DNA from 3 places in the Jeotgalicoccus huakuii genome. Region 2 is predicted to be linked to each of the others. Evidence: riboswitches for the same ligand, from Rfam matches in the RefSeq annotation. Region 2 holds a riboswitch; each other region holds the start of a gene.
What was found. A riboswitch is a leader RNA that binds a small molecule or an ion and turns the genes downstream of it on or off. The one in region 2 is predicted to bind S-adenosylmethionine.
Positions count from the first base shown of each region.

Region 1 (10,546 bases), on a different contig from region 2:
GCTTCCCTTATCTTTCATTACACCGTGTTTTAAAATGTGACCATTAGATTCTTTACCATAATGAATAATTTGTGTTGTAAAGTTAGACGTTTGTTCACCACGTCCGACGTGAACAATTTTCAATTCTGACTCGGAACGATCACCCATTAAGTATGTTGTATTATCATAGATGATATTTGAATCGTTCATTAGACCTAGTGCCCAATCAATGTTCGCATCATCAAATGCCACACCGCGACGGTTTACATAACCAGTCATTTCTTTAGGTAAGAAATCTACAGATCCGTAAGTGATCTTTGCGTTGTTGTTGGCAATAACTTCAGAGATAATATTAATTTTCTCTGTTGAAGACTCTAGGTTTGAGAAATAGTTTTCTACAAAAGTAACTTCTGAACCTTCATCTGCAACAACTAAAACGTGATTAAACAATGAAGCCGTCTCGTCATCGTGTAGGACAACAGATTGAATTGGTTCTTCAATGATGACATCTTTTGGTACATAGATGAACACACCGCCATTTAGCATAGCTGCATGGTAGGCAGCAAGTTTGTTTTCATCAACTTTTACACCTTCGGTCATGAAATATTTTTCAAGAAGTTCAGGGTGATTTTCACTTGCTTCAATTATATTTTCTACAATAACACCTTTATTTTTTAAGCCTTCATCTAACTGTAGGTAGGCAGGTGTATTGTTGTGTTGTACGTATATATTTTGTACATTTTCTAGATCGATTAAGTTTTTAACACCTTCTGGTAACTCTTCTAAAGTGTTGTATGTGCTACTTTCAACAACTGGAGAAGTGATGTTAAAGAAATCCCATTTATCTACTTTAGTCTTGTCAGGTTTAATCATGTCAAGACTATCAAATTTTTCTACAGCTTCTTTTCTTTTACTGATCAAAAACTCAGATTCACTTCTTGCTGTAGCATCAGCAATTATGTCTTCTTTGTTCAGTTCGAATGCGTTTAATTCAGTAGTCATAGTGATCCTCCTGTCTTATTTATCTTCAGCGGCGTTAGTTTCATCAATGCCAAGTTCTTCTTTAATCCAATCGTAACCATCAGTTTCAAGACGTTCAGCTAGTTCTTTACCGCCAGATTTTACCACTTTACCTTTCATCATTACGTGGACAACATCAGGAGTGATGTAGTTCAACAGGCGTTGGTAGTGAGTGATGATTAGTGAACCGAAATCTTGACCACGAAGTTTGTTAATACCGTCAGAAACTACACGTAGCGCGTCAATATCAAGACCTGAGTCGATTTCATCTAAGATACCGAATTTAGGTTCAAGCATCATTAACTGAAGGATTTCATTACGTTTTTTCTCACCGCCGGAGAAACCTTCGTTAAGATAACGTGTTGCCATGTCTGGATCCATTTCTAAATATTCCATGTTCTTATCTAATTTCTTAATGAATTCCATTAAGTTAATTTCGTCGCCCTCTTCACGGCTTGCATTGATTGCAGAACGTAGGAAATCAGAGTTTGTTACACCTGAGATTTCTGATGGATACTGCATTCCTAGGAATAAACCAGCTTTCGCACGCTCGTCTACATCTAATTCTAAAATGTTCTCTCCATCAACAAGTACTTCACCTTCAGTTACATCATAGCTTGGGTGACCCATAATTGCTTGAGCAAGTGTAGATTTACCTGTACCGTTAGGTCCCATTACAGCATGAATTTCACCTTGTTTAATAGTAAGGTTTACGCCCTTTAATATTTCTTTACCGTCGATTTCAACGTGTAGATTTTTTATTTCTAAAACAGATACCATGTCTAATCCTCCAATTGAAATTTAGTTTGTCTGATACTAGTATAGTTTATAATAATTCTAATCTATAGTCAAAGTACCAGTCTACTGTTACCATCTATATATTATATATCAGAATCCACGCGGTTTAAAGGTTTTGGCTCTAATTATGACCACTTTAATCAGATTTAAAGAAAACCTCACTAAATGACTTTAATATCATTTAGTGAGGTTTAATCAAATACTTATTTAAAGATATCGATTGTGAATGGTGGCTTGTATGACTCACCATTAATTGCTTTTACAATGCCGATAATCGCAAATACGTAGAATGCAATCGTGACTATTGGTCCGAGTACAAAACCGATTAAAATTGCAGTTGTTAACCAAGCGACAAACATGTAGATTGTGTAAGATAGACCAAAGTTCGCTACATCTCTAAGTGCGACAGCAGTTGTTGGTTCATCATCTTTTTTCAGTGCCCAAATTAGAAGTGGTCCAACAACAGCAGTGAATAGTGAAATAACATAAGACACCAAGACGAGCGTGCTGTCAAAACCAGTTTTTGGCGTATTGTAATCTTCATTCATTTTAATTGCCCCTTTTATTATAAGATAGGTGCTAATGTAATTTTACCATCTATAGGGTGTGTATACAATCGATAGGGTTAATGATTACTAAAACTTTCCTTATTTAATTGGTAAGCTGTAAGTCGTTTCTGTTGGCATGCCATTTTCAAATTTTAAATAGTATCCTCCTGAACCCAATTCTGAATCCATCGAGTAAACTAAATCAAATGTTGCTTCTTCGTCAACTGCTAATTCTTGGTTTAAATCTTCTTCAGAGAAATCAAAAATAAATTGCTCTCCACCGCCTTCTCTGTCAGATTCAATAATATCAGGAAATACATATTCACCAATAACAATAGGTTCGTCAGAGATATTTTTAACTGTTAAATTGACCACCCCTAAGAAGACTGATTCTGGTGCGTTGATAATGACTTCTTCAACAGGTTGACCATCGTATTCTTTGACCTGGTCTAGTGAATTGACGGTAACCTCATACTTAGCATCAAACTCATAACTCTCTACTTGTGTAGTGTCACCTATTTCATAAATTTCATCTGATTTACCTTCTTCAGAATTAGAACTTTCATCCTCTGTTTCTTCACTCACTTCACTTGTGTCAGTGGCTTCAGTGTTTTCTTCATTCCCACATGCCGTTAGTGCAAATAGTGTAAATACAAAAAATAATAATAGTTTTTTCATCTTAGATGCTCCCATAACTTATGATAATTATTCCCTTAAATCAATTGTTATCTATGTTACCTTAAAATATTACTATTTACATTATTAATTTAAATATTTATAAAAAACCAAGCAGCTTTTGCTGCCTGGCAAAGGGGTTTACTTTATAAAATCAATTGCATCAACTAAAATTGATTAGTCGAAACAATGATTTCACTCAATTGAATTATTACGAAATCCGTTCTATTTATATAACAGTTATTTACCCAACCCCTTTTCCTTGAAACATCTTTGTCACAAAAAAATCGAATAATTTTTCTGATGCTTTCTTATGACTGTTATAATATAGCTTAATCATTAAATTGCGAGGGACTACATTGGAAACTGAACAAGTTCATAAGCGTAAGTCTATTAACTTACAAACATTATTTATAAACATTAAATACCTACTTAAAGGGAAAGTACTTATCGCAAATGTCCTACCTGTATTCACAGCGTTTTGGCTTGCTTTACACTTTACCCACCAGTCATTTTTCGATCACCTTGGTACTTTTTTCATAACCATGATTTCCAGTACTATGGTCATATCTGGTGCCCTAATGTTTAACAACTGGTTCGAGCATGACCTAGATACACAAATGGACCGTACAAAAAAGCGGCCAACTGTTACTGGTGACTTTCCTTTAAGAAATGTCTTAATTGCTGCAATCATTACAACAATCATCGGGTTGAGCATGATTTTTGTGGTGAATATTGAAGCTGGAATCTACTCATTTCTTGGCTGGTTTTTCTACGTCGTTCTCTACACCTTTTGGTCAAAACGACGCTATACCATCAATACGATTATCGGTAGTATTTCAGGTGCCTTTACACCTTTAATAGGTTGGGCCGTTATTACACCTGCGAATCATTTAGTACCATTAATGTTGTTTTACATTTTACTTATTTGGCAGATACCTCATACCATTTCAATCGCTATTAAAAGACTCGATGACTACACTAGAGCAGGCATACCGATGCTCCCAGTTGTCATTGGCACCAAGGCATCAATTCGCCAGAACTTATACTATGTGCTCGCTTTATTGCCCGTACCAATTATGCTCTTTGAATCGCTCGGTATAATCTTTTCAATTGTGTCAGCTTTACTGACCCTAGGATGGATTGTGCTATCTATTAAAGGTTATACTACACAGGATAAACACCGATGGGCGGAAATGAATTTAAGATACTCCCTCATCTACTTGATTGTTTCATTTATGTTGATGATTGTGCTAACGATATGATGAAAAATGTATATACTATTAACATAGTTCATTAAAAACCTCACTCGACTTGAAAGTCGAGTGAGGTTTTTCTTACTTATTCTGATGGAATAATATTACCGCTGTACTCTTCATCAATATATTGTTTGATCTCATCTGATTGTAGTACTTCGATTAATCTTTGTAGTTCTGGACGTTCTTCATCTCCAGATCTAACAGCAACTAGGTTAGCATAAGGTGATTCTCCGTCTTCAACTGCGATTGAATCTTCAACTGGATTCAATCCAGCATCAATTGCGAAGTTTGCATTAATAATAACAGCAGGTGCTTCATTATTTTCATACATATTAACTAAAAGCTCAGGTGCTGTATTGTTATCAAAGTTAAAGTCGTGAGGATTTTCAGTAATATCATCAAATGTTGCGTCTTGAATTTCAACGCCTTCTTCGATTTCTACTAAGCCAGCGTTAACGAAGAATGAAAGGAAACGTCCTTCTTCTGCAGGATTATTAGATACTAAGATAGTAGAGCCGTCTGGGATGTCTTCAAGTGAATCATAGTCATTTGAGAATACTGCCATAGGTTCGATATGGACATTACCGATGCTAGTTAGGTCATAGCCATGTGATTCAATTTCACCGTCTAAGTATGGTGTATGTTGAAAGAAGTTTGCATCGACTTCTTCATCTGCTAACAAACGGTTAGGTGTTGTATAGTCGTTAACGATTTCTACATCGACAGTTATATCTTCTTCAGCAAGAATTTCTGCTGCTTTTTCTAAAATCTCAGCGTGGGGTGCTGGTGATGCTGCGACTGAAATTTCAGCACCTTCCCCATCCGTTGATTCACCTTCTGAAGCAGAATCAGATTCTGAACCATTTCCACAAGCTGCTAAAACTAAAATAAGTGAAAACAATGTAACGAAACTAAAAAATTTCTTCATGCTAAATCCTCTTTTCTATAAATTTTTATATTAGTAATCAGCGTTTATCCACTCTTTTAGAGAAGAAGTCTCCTAAAATTTGAATGACGAAAACGATGATTAGAATTACCACAGTTGCAACAAGCGTGACGTCAGGCTGGTTTCTTGTAAAACCAACCATGTAGGCTAAGTTACCTAATCCACCGGCACCAATAACCCCTGCGATCGCGGTTGAACCAACGAGCATAATGGATGTTACCGTAATACCTGAAATTAGAGCAGGTAATGATTCTGGTATTAACACTTTCCAAATAATTGTCCAAGTGTTCGCACCCATTGACTCCGCCGCTTCTATTACACCCTTATCAATTTCTTTAAGTCCTATTTCAACTAAGCGTGCATAGAATGGTGCAGCACCGATAATCAACGCAGGTAAGGCTCCATTTGAGCCCATTACTGTACCCATGATTGCTTTTGTAAATGGCATGAGTAGAATAATTAAAATGATAAATGGAATCGCTCTAAAGAGATTGACGATGAAGGATGTCGTTCCATAAAGCGGTTTTGAGGGAACATTTTCACTCTTATTAGATAAGAACAAGATAATACCGAAAATGAGTCCAATTATAAAGGCTGCAATTGTTGCAATCACTGTCATGTATATCGTTTCATAAGTCGCTTCAATTACTGCATCCCATTTCACATTTTCAAAGCTAAACATATTTTTAAATTCTTCTATTACACTGTTCATCCTGCTTCAACCTCCAATGTGACATCGTGCTTTTTAAACTCATTTGAGATTGATTCAAGGGTCTCATTATCGATATCTAATGCAATATATAAATGTCCAAATGATTCTTGATTCGTCTGTTTAATATTACCTGATAGAATATTTACATCTAAACCGTAATTTCTTATGACCTCAGAAACAATTGGAGATTTTGTTCTCGTACCTACAAAGTTTAATTTTACTATTGTTGAAGTTGGGAATGATGCTTTAAGTTCTTCTATTGCGAGTTGATGATCATCATCTGAAATATCATCTTTAACAAAGCGTTTTGTTACACTTGACTGTGGATTTTGGAACAATTCAATTACCGAACCCACTTCAACGACCTTACCGTTCTCCATCACTGCTGCACGGTCACATATCTTTCTGATCACATGCATTTCGTGAGTAATCAAGACGATGGTTAGATTCATCTCTTTTGTAATATCTACAAGTAAATCTAATACTTCATCAGTCGTTTCTGGATCTAAGGCACTAGTTGCTTCATCACATAGTAACACTTCAGGCTTATTCGATAAGGCTCTGGCAATACCGACACGTTGTTTTTGTCCACCTGATAGCTCACTTGGATAGTTATGCGCTCTACCCTCTAGCCCAACAAGTTTGATTAATTCATCAACACGTGCTTGGCGTTCTTTCTTTGGTATACCCGCGATTTCCATTGGAAAACTTATATTTTCTGCAACTGTTCTTGACCACAGTAAGTTAAAATGTTGAAAGATCATAGATACTTTCTGACGTTTTTTTCGAAGATCACCTTTGGACATTTTACTGATGTCATCTCCACTGACAATCACATCACCTTCAGTTACATCTTCAAGTCCATTTAATAATCTGATCAGGGTGGATTTACCTGCACCTGAGTAGCCAATTATCCCAAATATCTCACCGTGTTTAATCGATAGATCAACTTGGTCAACTGCTGTTATATTTTGTTTCTTAGTTTTAAATATCTTAGAAACACTTTTTATATCAATCATGATACATTTCCCTTTCTCATCGAAGAAAAATAAAAAGGCCTACTCATAGTATATGAGTAGGCCTTTGAACTTCATTATGCCTCTCATCTTTAGGATTTGTTCCTGTGATTTAGCACCTTGTCATTAAGACGGTTGCCGTGGCTTCTTAGGGCACTTCCCTCCACCACTCTTGATAAGAGTTCTATTCGATTGAGATTTATAATATCAGACTATTCTCTACTAGTCAACCAGGAATTCATCTAATACTTCACTTAAATATGGTACTGAGTGAAAAGCATAGAGTTCTTTCACAAGTTGGCCATTTTTAAATAACAGTAAGGCTGGTGCTGAACGTATGTGGTATTTATCTATTAAGTCTTTATGATAGTTCAAGTTAATTCTCTCATATGATATCTGCTTCATCTCAGAAACGACTTTCAACATCGATTCTGAAATTTCACATGTTTTACACATCGTCGCATATCCAAAGATAATATAACTTTCCTTATCCTGTGTATTCTTTAATAAATCTGCCGTTGAAATTGTTTCCTTCACGATAAAACTTACCTTTCATTATTAACGCATTATCTACGTAAAAACCGTGTCTTAAGAGGAGGTTAGCTAGATAGTCATGCGGGCAACGACCGACTTCTCCAAATTTTGGATCAATGTAAATATGCGTGCTCTCACTTAAATGTTTTTTAAACCATTGACGAATTTTTCTTCCTTCTTTATCCGCATCGGATAATATAAAAATTTGCGAATCACCTAGCTGTTCGATAATTTCATCTAATTTGGAAATACCCATTGTTCCGAAAGTGCAAATAATTTGTGCCGGTTCTACTAACACTTCTTCTAAGCGACGTTTATCAGTCTTGCCTTCAACAATGAGTACCTTATCAGAAAGATTCATTCGTATCACCCTTAGTTTAATTTTATACAAATTCACCAGAAGTAATAAATATTTAGTTTTAAAAAACTCCGGACAAATGTCCAGAGTTTAAAATTAGCCCTCGATAACTGCTTGGTAACCAGCAGCATCAAGAAGATTATCAAGTTCGCTTTCATCTGAAAGTTCAACTTTCAGCATCCAAGCGCCTTCATATGGATTTTCATTTACAAGTTCAGGACTATCTTCAAGCTCTTCGTTAATAGCAACGATTGAACCTGAAACTGGAGCGATTAATTCAGAAACAGTCTTAACTGATTCAACGCTACCGAATGATTCACCTGTTGATACGTCGTCGCCTTCCTCTGGAAGTTCAACAAATACAATATCACCAAGTTCAGATTGTGCAAAATCAGTAATACCGATAGTTACAGTATTTCCTTCAACCTTTACCCATTCGTGGTCCTCACTGTATTTTAGATCTTGTGGTAATGACACGCTAAAACCTCCCTTTTAACTTATCATATATATTGTTGCATATTTATCATACTACAGGCAAGAAGATTAATTCAATAAAGCTTGCTCATAATTTTCTTCTTTAAACCCTAAAAGCACCTGATCATCTAAAACAACCATTGGTCGCTTGATTAACATGCCGTCACTTGCAAGTAATTCAAACTTTTCATCATCTGAAAGTTCAGGTAAGCGTTCTTTTAAACCAAGTTCTTTAAACTTGCCACCTCTTTTATTAAAGAAATCATCTACGTTATATGAAGAACGGTCCACAATACCTTTAAGCGTATCGATTGACGGTACATTTTTGACCATATCTATGGCAGTGAATTCTAAGTTATTATCCTCTAAAAATTTCTTCCCCTTACGGCAAGTTGTACATTTTGAATACTCGTAAAAAGTTATCATTATATCCTCCTAAAATAGAAAATCATCTTACATTAATTCTACCTTAGAAATTATATTTTATACACTCAAATCACAAAATAAACCCAAAACCTTTGGGGGAGGTTTTGGGCCAGGGGTTAGGATTTAAGAAGTGTGTGTTATCTTCTAACCTCACTCTAACACCTAAATATTATTAGAACGTAAAGTCTGTGTAAAAATTATCATAAAGTCGTTAATGTTTTCCTTAGTTCACTTATATGAATTTGTCCAGGCGCCGCATCTCGGCTGATGTAACCATAAGTAAATAATGGGGCATAGTCGCCTGTTAACACGCGTGTACGCTTACCTAACTCACCCATAGAGATTCCGATGACCTTGTGCCCATATTGAGCCTTAGCAGTTTTTAGAACATCTATAACTGTGTCGACATCCTCACTGTTTGTAGGGTACAGGGCAAACTTAAACACATCACCTTCTACTTGATTCATCTGACTAAGTAAATCCATGAGTGCACCGTGATCAAGTGTTTCTTTAAAGTTATGATAGCTCAGTAGCGTTTTAATTTGATGCATCTTTGCGGTCTCAATAATTTCCTGCACAATTTTTTTACCGACTGACATTTCAATATCTATATAATCAATATCCATAGACTTACAAATCTCTAGTAGAAGTGCTTGGTATTCAACCGTAGTTTTTGAGCCCTTGCCCCCTTCTCTAGAAGTTCTATAGGTGTAGATAATTTCTTTATCGAGAGCTTTAAATCTGTCTATGATTCGTCTGACAATCGATGCATGATCCTGGCGATTTAAAGCATCAAACACATCCCCTCGTATTTCGACTATATCAAAATCAGTTATGTGCCTTTCTGCAGCTTCAATCTCTTCATTAATTGCATCAGAGTTATACCCTGAAAAAGTGACGACAATCTTAGTAGTATTCATTATTTTGCCCCTTGAATTTTGTTCTATAAAAAGTTTTTAAGTATCACGTTGTATTGTACTATAATTAGTATTGGTATGCAGTGATGATTTTTAATACTCATATGAATAAGATCAGGAGGACTTAGTAAATTGAAGAAAACAATATTATACACGAGCTTAGCCGCTGCCCTTCTCTTAGCTAGCTGCAGTAGCGAAGAAGAATCAGAAACTGTACAAATAGAAGAAGAATCCTCAATCGTAGATGATACAGAAGAAGATGTCGAAGATAATATCGATAGTGACCCAATAGAAGAAGAAAGTGATGCTAGTACAGACCATTTAACAGTTGGTGAATCTGCAAGGATTGATGACATCACACTCACCATTGATGATGCATATTTAACCGATGAGAGAAATGAAACGAACCTCATTGATGTAAGTGGTGTACTTATTCTAGAAGTTACATATGAAAACAACACAGAAGAAACCTTTCCGACAGGTCGAGATATTGTCGTTGAGTCAGAAGGAGAATTAATGCGAAGCTATAAGCTGGAAGACTTACTATTAGAAGATTTACCACCAGGTGAAAGTATTAGTGGTCGTATGGCCTACGGATTGGTCAATGAACCCGAAACCCTCACTGCGACATTTCAGCCATTACTAAATGAGTCAGAAGAAGAAGCTGTCTTTGAAATTGATATTTCTGATGAACAATAGGAGAGGATTTCATTGTTTCGGTGATAAGTGAGACTGTTTCAGGCAACTTATCACCACTTTGGCATGTTTCGGTGATAAGTGATCCTATTTCGAGCAACTTATCACCACTTCATAAACCAAAAATGCACCCTGTACAAGTACAGAGTGCATGCTTTTTATATTCTATTCTACAACCTCTACTGATA
Region 1 covers NZ_JAVIYN010000005.1:69,025-79,570, forward strand. The annotation lists gene sufD (Fe-S cluster assembly protein SufD) at 1-981, opposite strand, end outside; gene sufC (Fe-S cluster assembly ATPase SufC) at 997-1,779, opposite strand; gene V6E76_RS03960 (DUF4870 domain-containing protein) at 2,001-2,345, opposite strand; gene V6E76_RS03965 (DUF4352 domain-containing protein) at 2,445-3,023, opposite strand; gene cyoE (heme o synthase) at 3,380-4,285, shown strand; gene V6E76_RS03975 (MetQ/NlpA family ABC transporter substrate-binding protein) at 4,362-5,207, opposite strand; gene V6E76_RS03980 (methionine ABC transporter permease) at 5,245-5,937, opposite strand; gene V6E76_RS03985 (methionine ABC transporter ATP-binding protein) at 5,934-6,956, opposite strand; SAM riboswitch class I at 7,037-7,135, opposite strand; gene V6E76_RS03990 (thioredoxin family protein) at 7,176-7,490, opposite strand; gene V6E76_RS03995 (toprim domain-containing protein) at 7,441-7,848, opposite strand; gene gcvH (glycine cleavage system protein GcvH) at 7,942-8,322, opposite strand; gene V6E76_RS04005 (Spx/MgsR family RNA polymerase-binding regulatory protein) at 8,389-8,745, opposite strand; gene aroD (type I 3-dehydroquinate dehydratase) at 8,946-9,665, opposite strand; gene V6E76_RS04015 (hypothetical protein) at 9,795-10,361, shown strand; gene V6E76_RS04020 (Ohr family peroxiredoxin) at 10,524-10,546, opposite strand, start outside.
Region 1: another riboswitch for S-adenosylmethionine. It lies ahead of V6E76_RS03985 (methionine ABC transporter ATP-binding protein); the one in region 2 lies ahead of V6E76_RS00815 (ATP-binding cassette domain-containing protein).

Region 2 (10,546 bases):
GATGTTAAAGTAGATGATGACTATTATTATCTTTATAACATCTCAAATGATATGGAAATTCATGATACATTTGGTCAGATATTTGGAGCAGAAATCAATAATGGTGTTGAAGATGAACAAGTGAATGCCATCGTTGGTGTTTTAGATAAGGAAACAAATGAATTGAGTCAAGTAACCTATATCTCTACAGCACCATCTCAGAATGGTGAGGGTGCAATACACTTAGAAATGTCTGGTATATATAAAGATTATGGGAAATTTGATGATGATGGTATAACTGTTCCTGACGAGATATACGAATAGGATGAAATAATTATGACCAAGTTCTTAAAATTTAAAGTACTTGGTCTTTAATATTGTATAATAATAGTAAACATAAGCAAGGTGGGAGAAAATATGGAATTCGTGACATTAAATAATGGTGTTGAGATGCCAATAGAAGGTTTTGGTGTCTTTCAAATTGAACCGGAAGAAACTGAGAAGTGTGTACTAGATGCAATAGAAGTTGGATATAGACACATTGATACAGCAGCCACCTATGGCAATGAACGTGGTGTTGGTACTGCAATTAAAAAATCAGGTATTGATCGTAAAGATTTATTTATTACTAGTAAATTATGGGTGGAAGATCAAGGTTATGAATCAACATTAAAGGCATTTGAGAAATCCCTAGAGCGTTTAGGGACCGATTATTTAGATTTATATTTAATTCATCAGCCATTCGGGGATTATTATGGTTCATACCGTGCTATGGAAGCATTGTATAAGCAAGGAAAAATTAAAGCGATTGGGGTTTCAAACTTTGATTCCGCACGATTAGTTGATTTGATTATGAATAATGAGATTGTACCTCAGATTAATCAAATAGAACTACATCCATTTTTACAACAAAAAGAAGCAATCAAGGTGATGAAAGAATATGGCGTTCAAGTAGAGTCATGGGGCCCTTTAGCAGAAGCTAAACATGGTATTTTAGAAGAAAAAGAATTACAAGATATCGCACAGAAGCATAAAAAAACCGTTGCACAGGTCATCCTTAGATGGCACCTCGATAATGGTATCGTTATTATTCCTAAGTCTGTAAATAAAGATAGAATGATTGAAAATCTAGATATCCACGATTTTAATCTAGACAGTGCTGATATGAGAATCATTGAAGCTTTTGATGGAAGTCAAAATAAAATTGTGGATCATACTGATATCAATATTGTGATTGGTATGAATAAATCAAAGACACCAGAGTGAATGTAAAATCCCTGAATGCCAATATTGGTATTCAGGGACTTATCTTATAAGAAGGAAATTAATATACCACCAATTGCACCACTAACCACAATGAGCCAAGGTGGAGATTTTAAGTAATTCAACATGACAAATAGTATTGCAGCTAAGGCGAAATCTGCTGGTTGATTAATGGCAGAAGTTGAGATTGGTGTGTAAAGTGCAGCAATTAAAATACCAACCACTGCTGCATTAACCCCCATTACAGCCCCTTTAGTTTTAGCATGATTTCTTATCATATCCCAGAAGGGCAGGCTGCCTAAAATAAGTAAGAATGCTGGTAAGAAAATTGCAAATGTTGCAAATAAGCCACCGAGCCAGCCATTCATAACAGTGCCGAGGTATGAAGCGAAGGTGAAAAGCGGTCCTGGAACTGCTTGAGTTGCCGCATAGCCTGCTAAAAATGCCTCTTGTGAAATCCAGCCCATTGGTACAAGTTCTTGCTCTAGAAGTGGTAACACAACGTGACCACCTCCAAAAACCAAGGAGCCAGCACGATAAAAGCTGTCAAAAACAGATACCCAATAATTTCCCGTAAATTCTCTTAACATGGGTAGTAAGAATAACAATATAAAAAATAAACTTAAACAGATGATAGAAAAAGTTTTGTTAACTGGGAACAAAGTTCTTTTCGTATCAGCTTCATGGTCCTTAAATATTAAAAATCCAAGCAGTGCAGCAATTAGAATGACGCCAACTTGTGTAATAACTGATGGAAAGATAAGTATAATAACTACTGCTAAGAGCGCAATCAGTTTTCGACTTAGATCAGGTGTTAAATTTTTAGCCATGCCAAGTATTGCATGTAAGACGATGACTACTGCAACAATTTTTAAGCCTTGAATCCAAGCTGCATCAGCAATATTGAAGGTTGTTAAAAGACTAGCAAAAATAATTAGTGCAATGACTGAAGGTAAGGTGAATCCTAAAAATGAGATGATACCACCTAAAACGCCACCTCGCATGACACCGACTCCGATACCCACCTGACTGGACGCGGGACCAGGTAAAAATTGAGAAAGTGCGACAAGATCAGCATAACTCTTTTCATCCATCCACTTTTTACGCTCGACATACTCGGTATGAAAGTAACCGAGGTGTGCAGAGGGTCCACCAAAAGAAGTTAAGCCTAATCTTGTGGACACTAAATATATTTCAAGTAATAGCATGAATCGCTTCATTTAATCCTCCTTAAAAACTTGTTTTTGTGTAGAATACCATTTAAAGTTATTGAGTACTATAGAAATTTATATTCTTTTACAATTCATAATGTAATTGAAATAAAGTAGGTGAATTAATGAAAAAGAGAGAAATTGCAGCGCTTGGTTTTCAGAAATTAGAATCGAATCTACAGTGTCCGATTTGTAGTGCTGATTTAAATGTCGTCGATTCAAATCGTTTAGTGTGTGAAAATCGTCATAGTTATGACTTAGCAAAACAAGGCTACGTCAACATGTTGCAAAAACAAGTATCATCGATGTATGATCAAGACTTATTTGATGCGAGGTATAATATTATATCAGTTCATAATCTTTACAAAATAATTCATCAAAAAATTGCTGATATAATTAATGCACTTCCAAATGAAAACCGCCTTATTTTTGATGCAGGTTCTGGTGAAGGTTCACATTTACGTTCAATTATAAAACTAGTTGATAAAGATAACACTCATGGTATTGGATTAGATATCTCAAAAGATGGTGTATTACTCGCGAGTAAAAACTATAGTCATGAAAACTGGGTGGTCGGAGATTTAAGTCGTACACCGTTTAAAGAGAGTAGTATAGATGTAATCTTAAGCTACTTATCTCCTGCGAATTATGAAGAATTTCAACGTATTTTAAAGCCGAACGGCATACTGATTAAAGTTATTCCGGGTAGCAAGTACTTAAAAGAAATTAGAGAAACTTTAGCTGGTGATAGTCAAGAATATGAGAATACGGATACCTTGGAGTTAATGAGAAATAAAGTAGATTTTATTTCCGAAGAGAGAATCACATATGAAGTTGAACTGGCTAGCGTCGCTTTAAAAGATTTAATAAAGATGACCCCGCTCGGTTGGCACGTAAGTCAGCAAGAGATTAAAGATTTTACTGAAACAACAAGTAAAATAATTACTGTAGATTTACACATTATTCAAGCGAAATATTGAAATAACTGTCATTGTAATCTTATCAAACTGCGTTATAATATTGTTTATGGGCTATTATTTGAAATATTTGAGCTTATATTACAAAGATATTACAAACATAATTATTTCACATTAAGGCTTGAAATAACCCAAAGATTAAAATATAATGAAAATATATTAAGAAATACATAACAGAACGACCTATTAATTTATAGCTATACTTCATATTATTAGCTCAATCGTTCTTTGATAGTGCCTTTGGCCTAGATATCATATTATATTATTTATCTGTTAGGGAGACTTCGAGTCTCTCTTTTTTTATGACTATTTATAAGTAGTGGTGAGTAAGGTGGACGAAAAAGAATTATTAGAATATGCAGTAGCATTCTCTAAGAAGCATTTTAATGTGGATTTTAATATTTCACTAAGAATCTCAAATAGAATGACTGCAAAGCTTGGCGCTTTTGTAATTAAGACGAGACACAACAGGGTTATTAACGAAGAGATTGTCATGTCGAAAACCTTTATTGACAATAATCCGAGGCACGTAATTCTTGATGTCCTACACCATGAATGTGTGCATTTTTGTCTATATCGACTAAACAAACCTTACCGAGATCAAGATGATTATTTTAAGAATACACTCAAGAAGCTCAACATTTCATTAACAAGAACCTATAGATACAAAGGCACTCTACATCATTATCAATGTATGCACTGTAATTATAAATTTACTAAACGTATGAAAGGTTATGAGAAGCGGTATGTCTGTGCACGTTGTCACTCGAGATTTACTTATCTCGGTCAAAGTAAAGAGTCGCCTCTTATTGACTTTTAGAATTAAATCATATAGTATTACTCTAAATTGAATATGAAATTATCAAGAGAGATGGAGGGTCGGGCCCTATGAAGTCTCAGCAGCGGGCTTATTTAAGTACTGTGCTAAATCCTGCAGGCATCGGCTTGGAAGATAATCAAACATCGCCATTTGTCTACATGATGAATGGTTTTTTTATTTTAAAGAGGAGGTAGATCATGAGCATAAAATTGGAGAGCGTTTCAAAAACCTATCAATTAAAAGGTCGTAAGGTTGAAGCATTAAAAGAGACATCATTAGAAATTAAGACAGGTGAGATTTTTGGTTTAATCGGTTACTCAGGCGCAGGTAAATCTACCTTAGTTAGATTAATTAACTTATTGGAACAACCAACAACGGGTTCGGTAACAGTTGCTGGTGAAGATTTAACGAAGCTCACTAAGAATGAACTTAGACAGAAACGCCAAAAAATTGGTATGATATTTCAGCAGTTTAATCTCATTGAATCTAAGACTGTTTATGAAAATATTGAATTTGTTCTAAAGGCTTCAAAATTTGATAAGAAAAAGAGACCAGGCCGTATCAAGGAATTATTGGAATTGGTTGGACTTGGAGACAAGGCTGAAATTAAATCATCAAATTTAAGTGGAGGGCAAAAGCAAAGAGTAGGTATTGCTCGTGCACTTGCAAATGATCCTGACATCTTGCTTTGTGATGAAGCAACGAGTGCCTTAGATCCAGACACGACTAAGAGTATTCTAAAATTATTGAATCGAATCAATAAGGATTTAGGTATTACGATTATCGTCATCACTCATGAAATGGAAGTTATTAAAGAAATTGCAGACCGGGTCGGTGTAATGTCTCAAGGTGAAATTTTAGAAATAGGTCAAACTTATGATGTCTTTAGTCATCCTAAGCATGAAATTACTAAAGACTTTGTTCAAGAAATTTATAACTTTGAAGTCCCTAAGCAGTTTAAGGCAACGCGTGAGAATCAAGTGATTACAATTCAGTTCCTCAGTGAAAATGCAGAAGAGAATTATCTCAACAAACTGTATCGTAATTTTGATTTAAACATTAGCATTTTAAATGGACGCATTGAATACATTAAGGATCAACCACTTGGCTTTTTAATGTTCCAAGTGACTGGTAAAGAAGAAGAAATTAATAGACTGAAAAGTCATATTGATCAGACGAACGGCATAGAAAGGGTGGGTTACATTGGATAGTTTCAGTCAGTTATGGCCAATTTTATATAAAGCATTACTTGAGACTACTCAAATGGTTTCTATTTCAATATTTTTTGCAGTGTTATTAGGATTACCACTAGGTATTCTTTTATATATTACGCAGCACCCACTCCTTTTTAGAATTAAACCTTTAAACAGTGTCCTCGGATGGTTGATGAATATTATTCGGTCATTCCCATTCATTATCTTAATCGTTGCGATTATGCCTTTTGCAACTTGGTTAGTTAACGATTCACATGGACCTGTATTTGCAAGTGTGGCCTTATCAATTGCTGCAGTACCACTATTTGCCCGCCTCGTTGAATCTAGTTTCAACGGTGTTAAAGACGGTGTGATTGAAGCGAGTATAGCAGGTGGCGCTTCAATTTTCTTAATCGTTACGGATGTTTTGTTACCAGAAGCGAAAAAGAGTATTACCCAAGCGATTACGCTAACAATTATTTCAATTATTGCTTTCTCAGCGACTGCAGGCGTTGTCGGTGGTGGTGGTGTAGGTGACCTAGCCATACGCTACGGTTATTACCGTTATGACACATTAACGATGATTGTGACAGTGGTTGTCTTAATCATTATCGTACAAATTGTTCAGTGGGTCGGCGACCGACTTGCAAACAGAGCGGAGGATAAGTAATGAGAGGTATTATAACATTTTTAATTGGTACACTTTTTGTCATCGTTCTAACAACAGTTTTACTCCATGAGGATGAAGGTGAAGTGATTACTATTGGTGCATCTAGTGGACCATTTGCTGATATGGCCACATACGCATTAAAGCCTGTACTAGAACAAGAAGGTTATTCAGTTGAAGTCATTGAGTACAGTGATTATATTCAACCGAATAATGCATTAGCCAATGGTGATATCGATGCTAACCTCTTTCAAAATGTACTCTTCATGGATAGTTATAATGAAGAAAATAATACAGAATTAAAAAATATCATTCAAGTACCAACTGCGCCTATGGGGCTATACAGTGGAACATTCGACAGCATAGACAGTATTACATCAGGAAGTGAAGTGGCTCTGCCTTTAGATCCTGTTAACGCTTCACGCGGTTTCTTAACTTTACAAGATGCTGGGCTCATAACAATTAGTGAAGATGCTGACATGTTTGCCATCGAAGAAGCAGACATTATCGATAACAAGAAAAACTTAGAATTTATCTTCCAAGATGCTGGCCAACTGCCTAGAAGTGTCGATCAGATTGGTCTGTCTCTTGTGCCAGGAAACTTTGCGCTTGCGAGTGATATGAAGTTAGAAGATGCCTTGTCATTAGAGAATATGAACGAATATTTTAGAAATCAAATCGTGATTAACGGTGAAGATGCCGGAAGCAAAATGGAAGAAGACCTTATCAAGGCTGTAGAATCTGAAGAATTTAATGAAGTCATTGATGCAGATTTCCAAGGTTTCGATAAACCAGAGGAGGATGAATAATGGCGAGTGATTTATTGAATAGTTTAAGTCCGAGCTACTTTTCTAGCATGATGAACAAAAAATTAGAAACAGGGGAAAAACCACTCTTAAATCTAGCAGTGGGTATCCCTGATGGTTTGACACCAAAAGTTATTACCGATGCTGTCAAGGTAGCGATTGACAAGGAAGAAAACCAAAAATATGGTTCTTTTCGTGGGAAAGAAGAATTAAAAATCAGTATTAAAAATTTTTACAAGAGAACTTATGATGTCGATTTAAATGATGAGAATATCGCAATTTTATTTGGTACAAAAAACGGCTTGGTTAATTTCCCACTTGCACATTTAAATCCTGGCTCTGGAATTATGTTGCCAAACCCAGGATATGCCGATTACATTACAGCTGTTGAATTAGCGGGGGCAATGGCCATCGATATGCCTTTACTTGAAGAAAATAATTATCTACCAGATTTCGATGCCCTTGAAAGAGAACTTAAAGAGACGGATTTAATTTATTTAAACTATCCTTCTAATCCAGTTGGTGCGGTCGCAACCCAAGAATTTTTTGATCAAACAATTGAACGCTTTAAAGGTACGAATACACAAATCCTTCATGATTTCGCCTATGCCGCATTTGGTTTTAACGAACAACATCCGAGCATATTAACGAGTGATAAAAATCTTGAACAATCCATTGAAGTCTACTCACTGTCAAAAGGATTTAATATGTCAGGTTATCGTATAGGATTTGCTGTCGGCAATAAGGACATGATTGAAAGCATTAATAGATTCCAAGATCATACAAATGCTGGTGTCTTTGGTGTCACTCAGGATGCAGCAGTGGCAGCCTTAGATCATGCAGATGAACTGATACCAAAACAAAATGAAATCTTTAACAAGAGAAAGACATATATTAATGAAGCTTTAAGTGCATTAAATATTCCAATTCAACATATCGACGGGGGTATCTTTGGTTGGATTAAAGTACCGGACGGATTTACAGGTGAAACATTCGTTGAGTATTTATTAAAGGAACAGTCGATTTTGACTACGCCGGGTATTCCATTCGGTAGCCGAGGGACGAATTATATTAGAATATCTTTAGCCGTAGAGGATTCGATATTACAAACTTTTGTCGACAGGCTAATAGAGATTAAAAATCTCTGGTAAGTTTAGTGCTAGTCCCTTATTAAATGTGTTATTATTTATTTCAGATATATTTTATTGGGGGCGGACGGAGAGTGACTAAGTTTTTTAATAGAAACCGCTTGCTCATCGTACTATTTGGGATCATTGTTTTGATTGCCTTAATAGGGTTTTCATTAACAGACCGTAGTACGACGACAAAAGCTGAACAATTTACTGGCGATGCGGTCGCAACTACACAAGAAACCGTTAATGCACCATTTGGTTTTATCGGCAATATATTTTCAAATTTTTTTAATATGTTTGGTGCAGTTGAAGAGAATGAAGAATTAAAAAAACAACTAGATATGTTACCGCAACTACAGGCGGATAATGAGCGGTTAACTGAAGAGAACCAAAAGCTTCAAGAAGCCCTAGACGTCAGTTCTAATATGGACTATGAAACAATTAATGCAAATGTCATTTCAAGATCTCCTGACCAGTGGTTAAACTCTTTTACTATCGATAAGGGTGAGAAGGATGGTCTAAAAGAAGGTATGGCTGTATCAACTTCTAAGGGATTGATTGGTATTGTTAATAGGGTGAACGGTGGTTCAGCCTTTGTAGAGATTATTTCATCCAATGCGTCTCAAAATAACCTATCTGTAGAGGTCAAACATGGTGACGAGACAGTTTATGGTAACATTAGAAATTTTAATACAGAGAAAAATGTTTTAGTTATCGAAAACATTAAAAATCAGGTAACGATAGAACAAGGTGATGAGGTCTATACTTCTGGATTAACAGGTTCTTTACCTGAAGGGATTGTGATCGGTCAGGTAGTAGAAGTAGAAAATGATGAGTATGGTCTGAGTCAAAATGCTTATGTCCAAATGAACAGCGACTTAAATGACGTGGATACGGTGTTTGTTTTAAAACGAGATCCTGAATCATTGGAGGACTAAATATGCAGATGATTGTCATCTTCATCTTGGGAATTATTCTCATTTACATCGATATGACATTTACAGCTTTTAGTCCCATGATGTTGTTTGGTGTTGAGGTATACTTTGTACCTAAGTTCTTATTTATGTACATCTTACTTCTCACAATTTATGCGGGGCCAAAAATCAGCATGTTTTTCGCGCTACTGTTCGGCGTCATGCTAGATGTCTATATCGGTTCGATTTATGGTATCTATAGTTTTGGATTTATTGCTTTCGTTATATTTATGCAAACAGCATTTCGCGTATTTTACCGTGACTTTGTAGCTATGGCTTTTGTTGTTTTGTTGAACTCGTTTTTCTTTGATTTATATCAGTACCTTATCTATCGTATTTTAGAATTTATTTCTATGCCATTCTTTGATTTTATTGCCCTAAGAGCAATACCGAGTGTATTGGTTAATGCGATTATGTTTACAGTTATATATGTCTTAGCAATACAAACAGCAAAAGTGAGAAAAGAATTACGTAGTAACAATTGACATGGTAGTCCAAAATTTGTATAATACAGTAGTTGATGAAAAGTGAACATCAACCGCTCATATATAGGTCTAAGCGGGAAGCCCACCTATAATGGCGTGTCTTAAAAAATAGGAGGTGTAAGTATGTTTGCAATCATCGAAACAGGTGGAAAACAAGTAAAAGTTGAAGAAGGACAATCAATCTTCGTTGAAAAAATCAACGCTGAAGAAGGTGCTTCATTCACATTTGACAAAGTACTTTTTGTTGGTGGAGACAGTGTTAAAGTTGGTGCCCCAACAGTTGAAGGTGCTACTGTTGAAGCAACGGTTGAAAAACACGGTCGCGGCAAGAAAATCAACATTATCAAGTTCAAACGTAGAAAGAACTATAGCCGTAAGCAAGGTCACCGTCAGCCGTACACGAAATTAACAATCGGCAAAATCAACGCATAATGATTAAAGTAATCATCGCACGTAACAGTGAGTCACAAATTACCGAATTTACTATGACAGGTCACGCGGACTATGATGTCCACGGTAAGGATCTTGTTTGTGCAGGTGCTTCGGCAGTTGTTTTCGGTTGTGTCAATGCACTATTTGCACTCACTGCTAGTGAACCTGACGTCGACATGGCGGATGATGGCGGATACTTAAGTATGAAACTTGAAAATCCGGATGACGACAAAGTTCAATTGATTTTGGAAACTATGATTGTTTCATTGAAGACTATTGAATCAGAATATACGGAATTTATAAAACTTGAATACGAGTGAGGTGTATTTACATGCTAAAATTAGACTTACAGTTCTTCGCATCGAAAAAAGGTGTAGGTTCGACTAGAAACGGTCGTGACTCAGAATCAAAACGCCTTGGTGTCAAAAGACAAGACGGTCAATTCGTAACTGGAGGATCTATTATCTTCCGTCAACGCGGAACTAAAATTCACCCAGGTGAAAACGTAGGACGCGGGGGAGACGACACACTATTCGCTAAAATCGATGGTGTTGTTAAATACGAACGTGTTGGACGCGACAAAAAACGTGTTTCTGTATACCAGGA
Region 2 covers NZ_JAVIYN010000001.1:182,695-193,240, forward strand. The annotation lists gene V6E76_RS00790 (hypothetical protein) at 1-303, shown strand, start outside; gene V6E76_RS00795 (aldo/keto reductase) at 397-1,245, shown strand; gene chrA (chromate efflux transporter) at 1,290-2,462, opposite strand; gene V6E76_RS00805 (putative RNA methyltransferase) at 2,579-3,433, shown strand; gene V6E76_RS00810 (SprT-like domain-containing protein) at 3,762-4,250, shown strand; SAM riboswitch class I at 4,287-4,389, shown strand; gene V6E76_RS00815 (ATP-binding cassette domain-containing protein) at 4,448-5,461, shown strand; gene V6E76_RS00820 (methionine ABC transporter permease) at 5,514-6,113, shown strand; gene V6E76_RS00825 (MetQ/NlpA family ABC transporter substrate-binding protein) at 6,113-6,919, shown strand; gene V6E76_RS00830 (aminotransferase class I/II-fold pyridoxal phosphate-dependent enzyme) at 6,919-8,067, shown strand; gene mreC (rod shape-determining protein MreC) at 8,139-8,987, shown strand; gene mreD (rod shape-determining protein MreD) at 8,990-9,508, shown strand; ribosomal protein L21 leader region at 9,550-9,620, shown strand; gene rplU (50S ribosomal protein L21) at 9,632-9,940, shown strand; gene V6E76_RS00850 (ribosomal-processing cysteine protease Prp) at 9,940-10,260, shown strand; gene rpmA (50S ribosomal protein L27) at 10,272-10,546, shown strand, end outside.

Region 3 (10,546 bases), on a different contig from region 2:
TTTCAGATGCAAAAGTCTTAGCGGGAATTGGCACAATTGCAGAGACTGTTTTTGACTTGCCGAGAAGTCATACAGAAGCACAAGAGGTCAGCCGCATGTTAAATAACTACAATAGGGTTCAAAGCTTTGAAGAATTGGGTATATATAGATTATTGTATCAGTTCAAGCATGATAGCAATGCACTCAGCGACTATATTCCGCACAGCTTGAGACGCCTGTTAGATTACAATAAGAATAAACGCGACCAGCTCATTGAAACCTTAGATATGTATTTACAAAGCCAACAGAATATTTCTCGTACCGCAGACCGCCTCTACGTACACTATAAAACAGTCACATATCGTTTAGATAAGATCAAAGAGATTACTCAGATGGACTATGAGGATGCGAATGAGATGCTATCCGTTCAGGTCGGTCTGAAGATATTAGAAATTAATAAGAGTGAATAACTATAATAAAATGGTATGATATTGAGAGAAAACGATTTAAATTTATCCATCATAGATAAAGACATGGGGAATATAGAAATATATAATTGCTTATGGATATTATTACTGAAAATTATATGTTTTGAAGAGGTGTAAACATGTCAGAAGAAAATAAAGAAGTTCAAGGACTTGAGAATCCAGATGCAGCAGCTCAGACGGATTCACTCAAGCCTAATGGACCAGAAGATCGTACCCTAGGTGCAGCAGGTTATATGTCACTTTGGATCGGTGATGGTGTCAACATGGGTAACATGACACTAGGTGCCAGTGTTGTAGTAGCGGGTATGGCGGTATTAAATATTTACCAAACTATAGCAGCGGCTCTAGTTGCTATTGCAATTGTCTCAGTATTATTTGCATTAAATGACCGTGCTGGTTATAAATACGGTATTTCGTATGTTTCACAGCTGAAAGTGTCATTTGGTGAAAAAGGGACTTTAATTTCATCACTACTACGTGCTGTTCCTGCTGTAATTTGGTACGGAATTCAGTCATGGATTGGTGGTACTGCATTAAACGAGGTATTTAGAATTGTCTCTAATGGTGCGATTGATAATGTATTTGTCGCATTTATAATTTTACTTGTGATTCAAATCTTACTTTCTATGAAAGGCTTCCATAGTATTAAGATGGTTGAATCAGTAGCTTCAATCGTACTTATGGGTATTGTTATTGTCGTATTTTACATACTCGTAACAGACCACAGTGCTGCGATTGCAGACACATGGATTAACACACAAGGTACATGGGGTGTTGAGTTCTTCGCCTATATCATGGTATTCCTTGGTAACTATGCCGCAATATTCTTAAGTGCTGCAGACTACTCAAGAGAACTTAAAGTTGGATACTCAGATGGCAAACGTAGCTTACTTTACTTTGTTCCGATCATCATTGCTTATGGTTCAGTTATTGTTGTCGGTGCAATGCTTGCAAGTGCGACAGGATATGCCAACCCTGCACTAGGTTTACCAGCCCTATTCGATAACGAAGCAATGCAATTATTCATTTCTGTATTTATTGTCTTTGGTGCGATTGCTGTAAACATGGTTGCGAACATCGTCACACCAACTTACGTTATTCAGTTATTTACTAAGTTAAATTACAAGATTGCAGTAACGATTACAGGACTGCTTGCTATGGGTTCATTCCCTTGGTTACTTGTACAAGATGATAACGCTAAAGGTTTAGATACATTCGTTCATGTATACTCAGCATTCTTAGGGCCAATGATTGCAATTCTAATTATTGAATTCTATGTGATGAGAAAACAACATATCGATATTAAAGAGCTATACAAAAAAGGCGGTTACTTCTCAGGATTTAACTATGCAGCTCTACTCGCATTAATTATTGGTGCTGCAGCAGCCTTCTCCTTCGTTGATCTTGCATGGTTGATTGGATTTATTGTTGCTGCTATAGCATATCCAATTATATCTAAGACAATGTTTAAAAACTCACCGTTCAAAAAAGGTACAATCTTTGAAGAAGAGTGATGAGTAAAGACAGCAGATTAAATCTGCTGTCTTTTTTATTATATATGGGCAAATTGGGGTAAGGATTATAAAGAGGTGACAAAGTGACACTAAGCATTGAATATATTACATATGATAATCAAATTGTTCATGCCACACGAAAAGAAGACGTACCCGCTGATGCATCTTTCGTTTGGTACGATTATTCGAGCTTTGAAGATAAAGACCAACTTCTAAGAGACTTTGACTTTACAGCCATTACCTTAGAAGATGAAATCACAAAATTATATCGGCCATCTTATTACAGGGCAGACGATTACCAGTTGTTAATCTGTCACAATATAGATAAGGAAACGCTTCAAGCCCATGCCATTAATATTTGTGTTATGAAAGACATTGTTATCACATTTCACAATGGTCAACTTGAAGATTTTATCGATATAGGGAAGATAGTTAAAAATATGACAGAAGATCTAGAAGTTGATATCGCACTGTTCATCCTTTTACAGGCGGTGGAACAATACTTTGGAATACTTCATGATATTGAAGATGAAGTGATTGAGTTTGAAGAACGGCATGGTGACAATAAGCGAGATCCTAAAATTAATACTGCAATTTTTGATTTAAAACGAAAGACTTTTCGTGTTAAACGTGTGATTGTTCCGATGTCGGAATTAGTCGATAAGTTTTCAGAGGAAGATGAAATATTTAACAGTGAGAATAGTGCGCGTATACTAAAGAAAATAAAGGCGAAAATAGATCGTCAGAAACTAATTATTACCTTCTCAGAAGAGATGATTGACGAGATAAAAGAAAACTATATCTCATATAATTCTTACCAGATGAACCGGGTGATTAATGTACTTACAATTATTTCAGCGATCTTTTTACCACTGACTCTGATTACTGGGATATACGGCATGAACTTTAAATTTATGCCAGAATTGAACCTACAGTTTGGTTATTTTATTACTTTAGGTATTATGTTGTTGATTAGTATTGGTATGCTCGCATTCTTTAAATATAAGAGGTGGATGTAAATGGTAAAGGAAATATTCAAAAAGAGTTTAGATAAGTTGAACGATGAGCAAAAAGTAGCGATTACTAAAGTGTACGATTGGATTGAAGATCATTATCCTGACTTTGAAGGCCAAGTAAAGTGGAGTACACCGCTATATGTAAAAGATGGTAGTTTCATCATAGGAGTCAAGCCGGCAAAACATCACTTTTCTATTAATCCAGAACCCAAAGGCATAGAAGCATTTAGCGATAAAATCAAGACAGCAGGTTATAGTCATGAAAAGATGACCTTTAAAATAAAGTATGATCAAGCGGTGGATTACGATTTATTAAAGGAGATTATCGACTTTAATATTGAAGATAAGAAGGATTTAGACACATTTTGGAGATAACTTAATCGATATTTTGAAGTGGATTGCAACAGACAATCCGCTTTTTTTAATGCTTAAATTTAAAATTTATGTTTACATCCTTTAAAATTTCATGCTATGATACAAATCGTAACAATTACGAATAGTAATAATTACGATTTAAAGGAGAAGGATTATGAAAAAGAATGTATGGTTTTTAGGTACGTCATTAGTTTTAGTATTACTGACAGCTTGCCAAAATGCAGAAAGTGAGACACAAGTAGAATCGGGCGGTCATGAACATGAACACAACCATGAACATAGTGAAGTTGTTCAAACAACGACAATCGAAGGATTGAACGATCACTATCATAGTGGAGACCAGGCTGAATTGTCCGTATCAATGAATGAAGAAGAAAACGGTCATTGGCACTGGTATCAAAAATCTGATGGTGAAGATTGGACTTTAATTGAAGATGAGTTTGAGAACTCAATCAGTATAGAGGCAGTTGATGGCTTAGAAGTGAAGGCCACTTTCTATAATGAAAATCACGAAGTACTTGTTGAAAGTGAACCAGTTCAAATACATATTGATGACCATAATAACGATGTTTATAAAGGATATTTTGAAGATGAAGATATTGCTGACCGTGAACTGTCAGATTGGGCGGGGGAATGGCAATCAGTTTACCCATATTTAACATCTGGAGAACTTGATGAAGTGTTTGAACATAAAGCAAAAGACGGTGATATGACAGAAGTGGAATATAAAGATTATTACCAGACAGGTTATGAAACCGATGTAAATGACATTATGATCAAAGAAGATGGTGAGATTACTTTTAAAAGTGAAGAACAAACTATTACAGGTCAGTATGAATATGATGGCTATGAAATTTTAGAGTATGAAGCAGGTAACAGAGGTGTCAGATTTATCTTTAAAAAAATAGACGGTGATAACTCAGCACCTAAATATGTTCAGTTTTCTGACCACATTATCGCTCCAGAGAAGTCAGGTCACTACCACTTATACTGGGGAGATGACAGAGAAGAACTCTTAAGTGAAGTCGATCATTGGCCAACGTATTATCCAAAGAATCAGACAATCGACGACATAAAAAATGATATGTTACAACACTAGAGAGGACTTAACATGAAGAAAATATTTGTATTTATACTGACGGTTTTTATTTTAAGTGCCTGCAGCCAAGGAGAAGAGGATAGTCAGTCGGAAAAGTTAAAAGTATATACGACGGTGTATCCTTTAGAGTATTTAGTGTCTGAAATTGGCCGTGATACAGTGGAGACAACTTCTATCATTCCAGCGGGTGCTGATGGTCACTCGTACGAACCCACAATTAAAGAAATGACAGACTATGCAGATGGTGATGCCCTAGTTTATGTCGGTGAAGGTATGGAGGCATTTTCTTCAAATATTGCAGAAGCTTTAGAAAATCAAGACGTAAACCTGCTTAAAATTAGAGCGTATCACAATCTCTTCGAAGGTCAACATGAAGCGTATCAGGGTTATGATGATAAGGGTGATGAAGATGTAATTGAAGGTCAAGCTGACCACTATCATACAGGTGATCAAGTTGAATTGACGACGAATACATCCGATGTTGATGAAGTGAAATGGTCAGTCAATGATGACGGTGATTTTAAAGAAGTCAGTCAGGGTCAATCATTAACTTATGAGACGGGTGAAAATAGCTTTTCTGTACGCGCACAAGGATATAACAACGGTGAATTAATGTTTACTGACTATGTCGATATCATTATTGACAACCATGATAACTTTGACCCACACATATGGATTGATCCATTGAAAATGATTGAAGTTGGAGAAATTATTAAAGATGAGATGATTAACTTAAATCCTGATCATAAAAATATCTATGAAGAGAACTTTCAAGCCTTATCGTCAGAACTCGAGCAACTGGATGAGAAATATAAGGCGACTTTAAAAGATAAAGATAACGCTAAAATTATTGTGCCCCATGCTGCATTTGGTTATTGGGAGCGTTATGGGGTGGAACAATTAGCGGTTTCTGGTTATTCAATGAGTGATGAGCCTTCACAACAACAACTAAAAGAATTGAGTAAGGTGGCTCAGGAAAACAATCTAAGTCATGTACTATTTGAGCAAAATAGTCCAGGCAAAATATCTAAAGTTGTTCAGGACGAAATCGGGGCAGAGGCAGAATATATTCACAATATGGAAGTATTAACTGAAGAAAATATAAGTAATGATGAAGACTATATTTCACTGATGGAGAAAAACTTGCAAGTTTTAGATAAAGTGACTGACTAAGTAACTGTTAACTTCTTTGAATTCGGGTATATTAAATAAAGAATTCTAATGAGGTGACAGGATGAAAGATGACGGTGTGATTTATTTAAGTAGAAAAGATGTGCCTAAAAATTATGATCCGAAGGGCTTTAATTTTACCTTGTTTGGCTTGATTGTCCTCGGTGCATATTTATTGTTCATTATCTTTGATTTGTCATACAGAACTTTTAATAACATTGAAGAAAGTGCCTTTAATCGTGCTTACATCATAGCGATTATTGTATTGGTTGCCCTGGTGATGGGTTTTATCTTCAAGGCGGACAAAGGAGATAAGTATTATCAACTTCATATCTCAGAAAGTGGGATAATTATTAAATTTAGACGTGGTGAAAATGTGCTGATGAAAGAGGATATTACAAATATCACTATAGAGAACGATGTTATCACTGTAATTAAATTTTTAAATGGAGATGAAGTACTTAGAGAATTGAATCATGTTCATCTAAATCATGAGCAGTTTATTTCTCGTTTAAAACAGTATAATTATCCTGTTGAAGATAAGACTAAAGAAGGTTAAATTTATAAGAAAAGGGTATGCATTTTAATAGTAAAAGAATAGTTGTAATGTTATTATTCTTTTTAATGTATTGAAAGGATGGAATAGAATGGCGTACGAGATAATCATGCTCGATGACTTAACTTTAGATGTAAAAGAACTCGTTAGAGATAAAGAAGAGGGTACTGTGAACATCGTTTTCGATGTGGCGAGTGAAGATTATCACCACTTATCAGAACACTTGTATCAAGAGCAATTTCGTGTAAGAATTCCAGGGAATGATAATGAAGAATTCGAAGCGAAGATTGTTAACTTCTCAACATCTCTAGACAACTTGTATGAAGAAGACAATGTTGGAGAGTATAATATTACTTTGAAAGTCATAGATTAATATGCGTATAAGTATATTAGACCAGGCACCAATTTCAACACACATGACAGCAGAAGAAGCACTGGGTAATAGTGTGAAACTTGCAAGTGTTGCTGATCAATTAGGGTATACTCGTTTTTGGTTAGCAGAACACCATGCAATGAAAGGCTTATCCTCAAGTGCACCAGAAGTAACGCTCGGTGCAATTGGGATGATAACTAAAGATATTAGACTAGGCAGCGGTGCAACACTGCTGCCTTATTATAAACCATTAAAAGTGGCAGAGACTTTTAATACACTGCTCGCACTTCACGGTGATCGGATTGATGTCGGCATCGGTCGTGCCCCGGGCGGAGATAACGTTGCCTCTGAAGCACTAAGTGATAATTATCTTGGACATGTCTTTAAGATGCCAGACTTAGTCAGTGAATTAAAAGCATTGTTAATGAACAAGAGAGAACTTGAAGGTTATGCCAGATAGCCAGCATCAAGTCAAAATGTGGATGCTCGGTACCAGTGAAAAAAGTGCGATTTTTGCCAGAGACAATCAGTTGAATTACTGTTATGGGGAATTTATGAGTAGCCAATCGACAGGCGAAGTGCTATCGACCTATAAAGCAGGTAGCAATAATGGAGAAATCATAGTTACGGTCAACACTTTTTGTGGTCAAACATTTGAGGAAGCAGAAAGAATGGCGAGACCTTATTTAGTCAATCAAGCCTTAAAATCTACTGGACGAGAATTTTCTGGTATACCTTCATTTGATGAAGTTTCAGCAATTGAATTGACAGAGGAAGAAGTAGCTGAGTTCAATAAAATCCGTGACAATGTCATCATAGGAGATGCTGATTTTGTACGGGATGAGTTGATGTCATATCAAAGAACTTACGGTGTCGATGAGTTAATGATAGTGACGATTACTCATGACTTTTCCGATAAGGTCAAGAGTTATAAAAGGATTGCAAAAGTGATGTTAAATAAATAAGAAAAGCGTTGAACCTTATAGAGTTCAACGCTTTTTTGTGATGTTGATAATAGTGGGTGGCCCGCTGTAGCGATCACAGAGAGCCGCTAGCAATAAAGATATTAAAAACATTAATTTTCAAAACGGCTTTTATCTTCTATGAAGTGAGTGGCGACCATACATAAAGCGCCAAATACTAACATACCACCGGCGATGAAGGTAATCTCACGGTACGAGAATCCGTTAGTCAATAAGAGTGAACCGAGTGATGCACCGATTGAGTTTGAAAGATTGAAAACTGAAGCAGCCAAAGTACCGGCTAAAGCGGGTGCGGTAACTGCTGCAAAAATAATCTTAGAGTTCAACATTGGTGAAATTCCGAATGTGCCTAAGCCGAATAATCCAGCAGCAAGGTAGGCAAGATAAGGCACTTCTAACATAAAGGTTAAACCGAATAAGACGATGGCTAAGAACAGAATAACCAAAGTCACTGCTCCAGTTAGTTTTCCGGGTTGAATTCGACCGGATGAGAAGTTACCAATAACTGCAAAAGTACCAAACATTAGCATACTAAAAGTGACACCATAGTCTCCCATACCAGCAATGTCTCTTAACATGGGCTCTAAAAACGTATAGGCAGTAAATACACCTGAGTATCCAAAAATAATCGTAATCATTAACATGATGACATTCTTATCTTTTAATGCTGACAATTCACTAGAGACTTTCGGTGCTTCACCTGTCTTATAGTTTGGGGTGAATAGTATGAGTCCAAGTAAGTTGATTATGCCGAGGGTAACGATAATCCAAAAGACGATTCTCCAGTCTAACAAGGCACCAATGTATGAACCAAATGGTACACCGAGCATCACTGCGATGACGAGCCCACCATTTACTAGGGCAACTGCAGCGGTTTTCTTATTTGGTGGAGAAATTGCCATCGCTAAACTCATCATGACACCGAAAAAGGGTGCATGCATAGAAGCTGATAATAAGCGCGATAATAGCAATACTTCAAAATTTGGTGCGGTCGCGGCAACAATATTAGAAACTATAAATATAGAAATTAAAATTATTAAGAGTAATTTCGGAGAAAATCTCAACGTTAATAATCGAATCACCGGACCAAATACAGCAACACTGAGTGCGTAGACACTTAAGAGTAAACCGGTTGTAGAAACTTCAACGTTTAAATCTGCTGCAAATTGAGTTAATAGACCGGTTACGACATACTCAGTCATGCCGACTGCAAAGGCACCGATCATAAAAATTGTAATGACAAGTTGTCTTGAAGCTTGATCCTTCATATTAACCTCCTTATTAAAAGCATAAGAGATATACTATTACACATTAAAAACAAAGTCTATAATATATATGAAGAAAGTGTTTTCACTTAGTGATTCATAAGTTTTTTGACAGAATATTATGGCTAGTGCTAATATAATGTTCAATTAAGTAAATAAAATTCTTATCCAGAGAGGTGGAGGGAACAGGCCCGTCGATACCTCAGCAGCGGACCCTTAGGGGAACTGTGCTAATTCCTTAAAGTTCTTGTGACTTAAAGATGAGAAGATGGACATGTAAAGCACTCCTCTTTTAAATCTTAAACAAGATAGAAGGGGATTTTATTTATTTAAAAACAATATTGAAAGAGGTTATTACATGTCAGCACCATTTAAAGCAGATCACGTAGGAAGTTTATTACGTCCTGCCAGAATACATCAAGCAAGAAAAGACTTTGAAGCAGGTAATATCAGTAAAGACGAATTATTTAAAATAGAAACAGAAGAAATTGAGAAAGTGGTGGATAAGCAAATTGAAGTCGGCCTCAAGGCTGTTACGGATGGCGAGTTCCGCCGCCGTTTTTGGCACACTGACTTTATGGAACATGTTGGTGGCTTTGAAGGCTATATCCCTGAAGAAGGATACTCATTCAATGGCATGAAGACAGAAGCCTATAATATCCGCAACATCGGTAAGATTTCTTTCGATAAAAACCATCCACACGTGAAAGAGTTTATCTTGTTTAAGGAAATCGTTGGAGACAGAGCTGTTCCAAAACAAACCATTCCTTCACCTAACCAATTTTTCAACTATGGTGTACGTAATAAAGAAATCTATCCGGACATTGAAGAATATGCAGATGACATTATTGCAGCTTACCAGGATGCCATCTTGGCATTCTATGATGTCGGTTGTCGCTACTTACAGTTAGATGATGTTTATATTGCAAGACTCAATACAGAAGAAGAACCGTATCAGGAAAGTGGTTATAACCGCGAACAACTTATAGATCTAGCTCTAAGAGTTGTGAACGGCGCCCTAGAAGTGAAACCAGAAGATATGGTAATTACTACCCACCTATGCCGAGGAAACTACCGTTCTACTTGGGCATTTGAAGGATCATATGCCAAGATTGCGCCTGTCTTATTTGCTAAGGAAAATGTTGATGGTTTCTTTTTAGAGTATGATGATGATCGTTCAGGCGATTTTGAACCACTAAAAGAAATTCCTGATGGTGGCCCAGCTGTTGTGCTCGGTTTACTGACTTCAAAAAGTGGTGAATTAGAAGATAAAGAAGTGATCAAAGCGCGTATTGAAGAAGCGACCAATTATGTACCTAAAGAACAGATTCGTTTAAGTCCACAATGTGGATTCTCTTCGACACACCACGGAAATGTTTTAACTGAGGAAGAACAGTGGGAAAAATTACGTTACGTCATCTCACTTGCTGACGAATTATTATAAGGAAACTGCCACTCATGGTACAATCATGAGTGGTTTTATTTATTTAAAGGAGTATCGTTATGGCGAAATATTATGCAGTGCGTAAAGGACATCAAACAGGCATATTCACTAATTGGCCGGACTGTCAAAATGCAGTCAAAGGTTATAGTGGTGCAGAATTCAAATCATTTAAAACAAGACAAGAAGCTGAGAATTTTATCGATAATTTAAAAGATGAAACAGTAGATATTCCTAAAGGTGCCCTTGTGACCTATGTGGATGGTAGTTATGACAAAAGAAGTGAA
Region 3 covers NZ_JAVIYN010000002.1:15,855-26,400, reverse strand. The annotation lists gene V6E76_RS01145 (PucR family transcriptional regulator) at 1-449, shown strand, start outside; gene V6E76_RS01140 (NCS1 family transporter) at 587-1,981, shown strand; gene V6E76_RS01135 (CorA family divalent cation transporter) at 2,065-3,000, shown strand; gene V6E76_RS01130 (DUF1801 domain-containing protein) at 3,001-3,372, shown strand; gene V6E76_RS01125 (metal-binding protein ZinT) at 3,527-4,471, shown strand; gene V6E76_RS01120 (metal ABC transporter solute-binding protein, Zn/Mn family) at 4,484-5,644, shown strand; gene V6E76_RS01115 (hypothetical protein) at 5,706-6,200, shown strand; gene V6E76_RS01110 (DUF3219 family protein) at 6,289-6,570, shown strand; gene V6E76_RS01105 (MsnO8 family LLM class oxidoreductase) at 6,572-7,030, shown strand; gene V6E76_RS01100 (hypothetical protein) at 7,020-7,535, shown strand; gene V6E76_RS01095 (MFS transporter) at 7,646-8,821, opposite strand; SAM riboswitch class I at 8,980-9,085, shown strand; gene V6E76_RS01090 (5-methyltetrahydropteroyltriglutamate--homocysteine S-methyltransferase) at 9,177-10,262, shown strand; gene V6E76_RS01085 (ribonuclease H family protein) at 10,322-10,546, shown strand, end outside.
Region 3: another riboswitch for S-adenosylmethionine. It lies ahead of V6E76_RS01090 (5-methyltetrahydropteroyltriglutamate--homocysteine S-methyltransferase); the one in region 2 lies ahead of V6E76_RS00815 (ATP-binding cassette domain-containing protein).